Regions from separate parts of the Sporosarcina sp. resist genome, predicted to be linked through region 1. Evidence: a T-box and tRNA genes for the amino acid it is inferred to sense, from the RefSeq annotation. Region 1 holds a T-box; the other holds one or more tRNA genes.
What was found. The T-box of region 1 lies ahead of leuS (leucine--tRNA ligase). A T-box ahead of a tRNA ligase gene usually reads a tRNA of that ligase, here a tRNA-Leu.
Positions count from the first base shown of each region.

Region 2: it encodes a tRNA-Leu, which carries the amino acid that the T-box ahead of leuS (leucine--tRNA ligase) is inferred to sense. The anticodon was not compared.

Region 1 covers NZ_CP060287.1:1,674,012-1,677,870, forward strand. The annotation lists gene H7992_RS08465 (MDR family MFS transporter) at 1-596, shown strand, start outside; gene H7992_RS08470 (CoA transferase subunit A) at 709-1,395, shown strand; gene H7992_RS08475 (3-oxoacid CoA-transferase subunit B) at 1,414-2,073, shown strand; T-box leader at 2,116-2,336, shown strand; gene leuS (leucine--tRNA ligase) at 2,400-3,859, shown strand, end outside.
Region 2 covers NZ_CP060287.1:738,222-741,236, reverse strand. The annotation lists gene H7992_RS03680 (B3/B4 domain-containing protein) at 1-675, shown strand, start outside; gene H7992_RS03675 (hypothetical protein) at 705-1,220, shown strand; gene H7992_RS03670 (SRPBCC family protein) at 1,554-2,006, opposite strand; tRNA gene H7992_RS03665 (tRNA-Leu) at 2,185-2,265, opposite strand; tRNA gene H7992_RS03660 (tRNA-Cys) at 2,307-2,380, opposite strand; tRNA gene H7992_RS03655 (tRNA-Gly) at 2,389-2,463, opposite strand; tRNA gene H7992_RS03650 (tRNA-Gln) at 2,468-2,539, opposite strand; tRNA gene H7992_RS03645 (tRNA-His) at 2,550-2,625, opposite strand; tRNA gene H7992_RS03640 (tRNA-His) at 2,660-2,735, opposite strand; tRNA gene H7992_RS03635 (tRNA-His) at 2,772-2,847, opposite strand; tRNA gene H7992_RS03630 (tRNA-Trp) at 2,875-2,948, opposite strand; tRNA gene H7992_RS03625 (tRNA-Tyr) at 2,954-3,015, opposite strand, start outside.

The sequences.
Region 1 (3,859 bases):
GTCAAAAAGCACCTTTTTATGCGCTACTTATCATTTCAGGCGGTTATCTGATTATGTGGCTTGTCTATTCCCAGTGGATGACGACAATTTCTACCCACTCATTATCACTTGGTATTTCATTGAAACAATATAGTTTGTTATGGACGATAAATGGATTGCTGATTGTGATTGGACAACCAATCATTAAGCCAGTCATCTCTAGGTTGGAAAATAAAATAAAAACGCAAATAATTATCGGGATTGTTATTTTTAGTATTTCTTATATTGTAGTCAGTTTTGCAGCTTCATTTACAATGTTCATTGTTGCAATGGTGATTGTGACGTTTGGGGAAATGTTTGTCTGGCCGGCTGTGCCGACCATTGCGAGCCAACTTTCTCCTAAAGGAAGGGAAGGCTTTTATCAAGGAATTGTCAATTCCTTTGCGACAATGGGGCGGATGTTTGGGCCATTTATTGGAGGAATTCTTGCAGACCAATATGGTATGCAAGTGATGCTATTCATATTGACAGCATTTATGATCATTCCAATCATCACTAGCTTGCTATACGACCGGCCCATTAAAAAAGCCGGCTATCAACCGGAAAGCCGCTTATAGGCTTTCCGTTTTTTTCTGTACGCTACTATCATTGCAACATTCGGTAGAGTTTGATTTAATTGAGAAGAAGGATTATTACGTAAGTTTTAAAAGATTCAAAGGGGGATGTAAAATGAAGCCGATTTATTCATCAGCGAAAGAGGCGGTTGCACAGATTGAAGATGGTGCAACATTAATGGTTGGGGGATTTGGACTAGTAGGAATTCCGGAACAACTCATTCTAGCACTTGTTGAAAAAGGTGTGAAAGACTTAACGGTTATTTCAAATAACTGCGGAGTCGACGAGTGGGGACTTGGACTACTATTGAAAAATAAACAGATTAAGAAAATGATAGGCTCATATGTTGGTGAGAATAAAGAATTCGAACGTCAGGTACTATCAGGTGAAATTGAAGTTGAGTTGACGCCGCAGGGAACACTTGCAGAAAAGATTCGTGCTGGTGGCGCTGGTATACCGGCATTCTTCACGCCGGCTGGTGTTGGAACGCTCGTTGCGGAAGGGAAAGAGATCCGTGTCTATGATGGTAAAGAGTATGTTCTTGAAGAGGCGCTTCGTGCGGACTTCTCACTTATTCGTGCAGCAAAAGCCGACAAGTTCGGCAATTTGATTTACAACAAGACCGCACAAAACTTCAATCCAATGATGGCGGCTGCAGGGAAATTCACAATTGCAGAGGTGGAGGAAATCGTGGAAACGGGCGATCTTGATCCAATGACGATTCATACACCTAGCATTTATGTCCAAGGACTTCTACAGGCGCAACAAGAAAAACGAATTGAGCGTCTGACGACTCGCTAAGGAAAGGGGAATTGTGATATGGGAGAAGTGAATGTAAGGGAACGAATCGCAAGACGGGCTGAAAAGGAAATCGAGGACGGGAACTACGTCAATCTTGGAATTGGTATGCCAACGCTCGTTGCTAATTATATATCACCTGAAAAAACAGTCGTACTTCAATCAGAAAATGGATTGTTAGGTATTGGACCTTATCCGGCAGCTGATGAAGTTGATCCGGATCTCATTAACGCGGGAAAAGAAACTGTTACATCTATTCCAGGTTCAGCATACTTTAACAGTGCTGAATCATTCGCGATGATTCGCGGAGGACATGTCGATGTTGCCATACTTGGCGCGATGGAAGTGTCTGAAAAAGGGGACTTGGCTAACTGGATGATTCCTGGCAAGATGATCAAAGGAATGGGCGGTGCGATGGATCTTGTTCATGGCGCGCGAAAAATTATCGTTATTATGGATCACGTTGCGAAAGACGGCTCTGCGAAGATTAAGAAAGAATGTACACTTCCGTTAACAGGAAAAGCGGTCGTCCATAAAATCATTACAGAACGCGCATTGATTGACGTGACAGCCGATGGACTGGAATTGAAAGAAGTGTTCGAAGGATTCACTATTCAAGAAGTCATTGATTCGACAGAAGCGGTGTTAATTGTGAAGGATGTTATTGAAGGCGTAAAATGATTGTTGTTAAAGTGGCATGATTCGGGTAAACTAATAGCAATAGCTTTGGTGTTGAAGAGGAGTAGTAATCTTTACTGTCGTTTATTAGAGAGCAGGCGGTTGGTGGAAGCCTGTACGATAGAGATGAACTCGCCTTGGAGCCTGCATTGGTGAATTATTTGATTTACTAACCCGTGCCGTTTTCCGCGTTAAGGAGTCAAGTTGGGCGGCTTTGTCGTCAATTTGGGTGGCACCGCGGGAATTATACTACTCTCGTCCCTTATCTTTTTAAGGGACGGGAGTTTTTTGTTTTTAGTGCTTTTCTACTTATCAAGGAGGAATTTTAAATGAGTTATAATCACGGACAAATTGAGAAGAAGTGGCAACAGTACTGGAAAGACAATAAAACATTCAAAATGATGGATGATCCGTCTAAACCGAAATTTTTTGCGCTTGATATGTTTCCATATCCATCAGGTGCTGGACTACACGTCGGGCATCCGCTTGGCTATATCGCGACAGATATTTTGAGCTCATTCAAACGGAAGCAAGGCTTTAATGTCCTGCATCCGATGGGCTGGGATGCATTTGGCCTTCCGGCAGAGCAATACGCGCTTGATACAGGTAATGATCCTGCCGAATTCACCGCGAAAAATATCGCAACGTTCAAGCGTCAAATGAATGATCTTGGTTTTTCTTATGACTGGGACCGTGAAATTAATACGACAGATCCATCTTATTACAAGTGGACGCAATGGATTTTCATCCAACTTTACAATAAAGGCTTAGCTTACGTCGATGAAGTAGCTGTTAACTGGTGTCCAGCACTAGGTACAGTTCTTGCGAATGAAGAAGTAATCGATGGCAAGTCAGAACGTGGCGGCCACCCGGTTGAGCGTCGTCCAATGCGCCAATGGGTATTGCGAATTACAAATTATGCAGACCGTCTTCTTGAGGATCTTGATGAACTTGATTGGCCGGAAAGCTTGAAAGACATGCAACGTAACTGGATTGGTCGTTCAGAAGGGGCACAGCTGACTTTCGAAATTGAAGGAACTGATTTGTCATTTGAAGCATTTACAACACGTCCGGATACAATTTTCGGAGCGACGTATGCAGTGCTTGCACCAGAATTAAAACTTGTTGAAAAAGTGACGACTGCAGAACAAAAGGATGCAGTTGAAAAATACCTAAACGAAGTGAAGATGAAGAGTGATCTTGAACGTACAGATCTTGCAAAAGAGAAGACGGGTGTCTTTACGGGAGCTTACGCAATTAACCCTGCAAGCGGCGAGAAGATGCCAATTTGGATTGCAGACTATGTTCTTGCAACATATGGAACAGGCGCGATTATGGCGGTTCCAGCACATGATGAGCGTGACTATGAGTTTGCAAAAGAATTTGATCTGCCAATTATTGAAGTTGTAGCAGGCGGCGACGTTTCTGCAGAAGTATATGTTGGAGATGGAAAACACGTCAATTCAGGTTTCCTTGATGGATTACTCAAAGATGAAGCAATCGAAAAAGCAATCGCATGGTTTGTTGAAAAAGGCAAAGGCGATAAAAAAGTTACATTCCGTCTTCGTGACTGGTTGTTCTCAAGGCAACGTTACTGGGGCGAGCCGATTCCAATTATCCATTGGGAAGATGGCACAATGACACCTGTTGAAGAAGCAGATTTACCGCTCGTATTACCAGTAACGGATAATATTAAACCAAGCGGAACGGGCGAGTCACCACTTGCAAACATCGATGAATGGATAAATGTGACTCATCCAGAAACAGGGATGAAAGGTCGTCGCGAAAC
Region 2 (3,015 bases), 940 kb from region 1:
ATGAAGCTTTTAGGTGCCGTACCCGGATTAAAATTGGGCATTAACCATTATACCAAAATTACAGTGTCAGAATCGCCTCAAATGCTAAAAGGAAAATTGCAATTATTCCAAGAGCAACTTTTCTTTGAGCTGGAGAACAAGTCCGTCCCCGAATTCCCTGGCATTAAAGAATGGCGTACTGTGTGGAAAGCACTTGGCGCAGACCCTAATCGATACCGTCATTCTACAGAAGCACTTATGCGCCGGATTAAGAAGCAAAACTACATCGATCCATTCCACAATGCTGTCGACTTGAATAACTTCTTTTCCTTGCAGCACGAAATTCCAGTAGGCATCTATGACCTCGAAAAAATTGTCGGCGATATAGTCGTTACTTCAGGGACAGAAGAGGATGGATATGATGGATTGAATGGTCGTTTTAATTCATTACAAAACATTCTACTGTTAAAAGATGATTATAGCCCATTCGGTAGTCCATATGTCGATTCTATACGTAGCGCTGTAACAGAAGATACGACAGACGCGTTACATATCTTCTTCCTACGCCCGTCCATGGATGCTACTGAAGCGTTTGAACTGACAACAGCATGTGGGAACATGTTTACTAGTCTTAGTGGTGGAGATGTTCGTTCATATGTTTTGCACGAGGGACAAACTTCCATTATAGTTGACTGACAATGTTTCTAAATGGGGGGAATGAACAAGTGAGCAACATAACACTCGCTGAAGCTGTAAAATTAAAAAGTGTTTTAACAAAACGAATTCATGAGCTTGAAGATGAAATGAGACGCGTAGCCTTTACGAATGTAGAAAAAGGCAACACCCCTGATCAAGGACCACGTAGCCTTAAAATCGTAGAAATAGAATTGGATGAAGTCCGTTTAGATAGTCGAGTGCTCGACCGTCTCATGTATCGTGCCAATATCGATAATGAAATCGAGTTCCAAGGGCAACAACTTGCGATTGTCGAAGCGATTGAACTTGCCATACAATTGCGTGCAAAAGCCCGCTTTTACAAAGAACTCTCTATGGCAGAAAAAGAAGAGATTCAATACGGCTACTCTGAAGGTACGGTCGTATACCGTGTTGCTTTATTCGATCCTGAGGATTATCGGGTGAAATCATTGCAAACAGAAAAGGATGCACATAAGTTATCTAATTCTATTAATGCAAAAAACTATTCGATTGTCTTGAAATTTGATGATACGAAGTACTTTTAATGCCCTTGGAAAGGTGAGACTCCTCTCCAGGGCATAGAGTAGGGATCAATCCAATTTAAATTGCAGGCAAACCAATAACCTGTCACCATTTACTTTGTGACCAATCCCCAATGACCAACCAAGGCAATTGCAATGGACAACCCAAACTAGTGTCATCGGATCCCCTCTATGAAAATCGCTCCTTACGCTTCGGCGGTAAGGAGCGATTTTGTTTACTACCCATTTTTGAAGCGCTGTGTTTTCTCACAATCGATTAGTAACGTCCAGGTTCCACTCTCTAGAAAACTTGTGCCACCAAGTTTATCAAGTCGACTTTTCCTGATGAAATGCCTCTTACTCATTTTCTGCAATATGCTTCAGAGCTCTTGCTCGACTCACAATAAAGTTTCTCATATAGCTTTCCAAAAACAACTTATCCGCAATAACACCAATCACTCCACAGGGTGATCTATATTGAAATCTGTCAATCATCAGAGTGCCATTATCCTTCTCAATAAACTCATGAATATGGTGAAAAGATTGGAATGCTCCTTTCACCATTATGTCTTCAAACATATACGGTATATCCATCACCGTTACTTTGGCAGTTAGTCTTTGTCTTATACCGAAATGAACGGCCTCCCATGTAACAATATCCCCGGCCAGCAATAAACCTGTTGTCACCCCACCGACAGCCTTCTCTTTCGTCCCCTCTGTTGTACGGGTATGAATATCCACGTCTCGTGCAAGATCAAAGCAACGTTCTACCGAGGCTTGAATGAACTCCTGGTGTTCAATTAATGGCATAATGTTTCCCCTACTCTCTATTCTTTTATCTAAATATATATTGAAATAAAGAATTAAATTACATTGAATTCTTTAAAGTGCTAGGGGTAGCCAAAGCCCACGTTCGCTCAGTTAAGTCAACTTATATAGTAGAAATTAAACACAAAAAAACACAACCGAAGTTGTGTTTTTCATCTGATACCCGAGGCCGGACTTGAACCGGCACGCCTTACGGCATCGCATTTTGAGTGCGACGTGTCTGCCATTCCACCACTCGGGCATAACACTATTTAGTTTACGAACAACGATACATAAGAAAATTGGAGGCGGCAACCGGAATCGAACCGGTGGTAAGGGTGTTGCAGACCCATGCCTTACCGCTTGGCTATGCCGCCGTAGATGATGGAGCGGAAGACGGGATTCGAACCCGCGACCCCGACCTTGGCAAGGTCGTATTCTACCACTGAACTACTTCCGCGAAACTGGGGTAGCTGGATTCGAACCAACGAGTGACGGAGTCAAAGTCCGTTGCCTTACCGCTTGGCTATACCCCAAAAAGATAAATGGGGCGACTGAAGGGAATCGAACCCTCGAGTGTCGGAACCACAATCCGATGTGTTAACCACTTCACCACAATCGCCATGATATCTAGTTTGTTTTAATTGAATATAAAATGGGGCGACTGAAGGGAATCGAACCCTCGAATGTCGGAACCACAATCCGATGTGTTAACCACTTCACCACAATCGCCATGATATATAAGTTTGTTTTAATTGGATAGATAAATGGGGCGACTGAAGGGAATCGAACCCTCGAGTGTCGGAACCACAATCCGATGTGTTAACCACTTCACCACAATCGCCATAATATTAGATTATACTAAAAAAAATGGCAGGGGCAGTAGGAATCGAACCCACATCAAAGGTTTTGGAGACCTCTATTCTACCGTTAAACTATGCCCCTAAAACTGGTGGTGGGGGGCGGATTCGAACCGCCGAACCCGTAGGGAGCGGATTTACAGTCCGCCGCG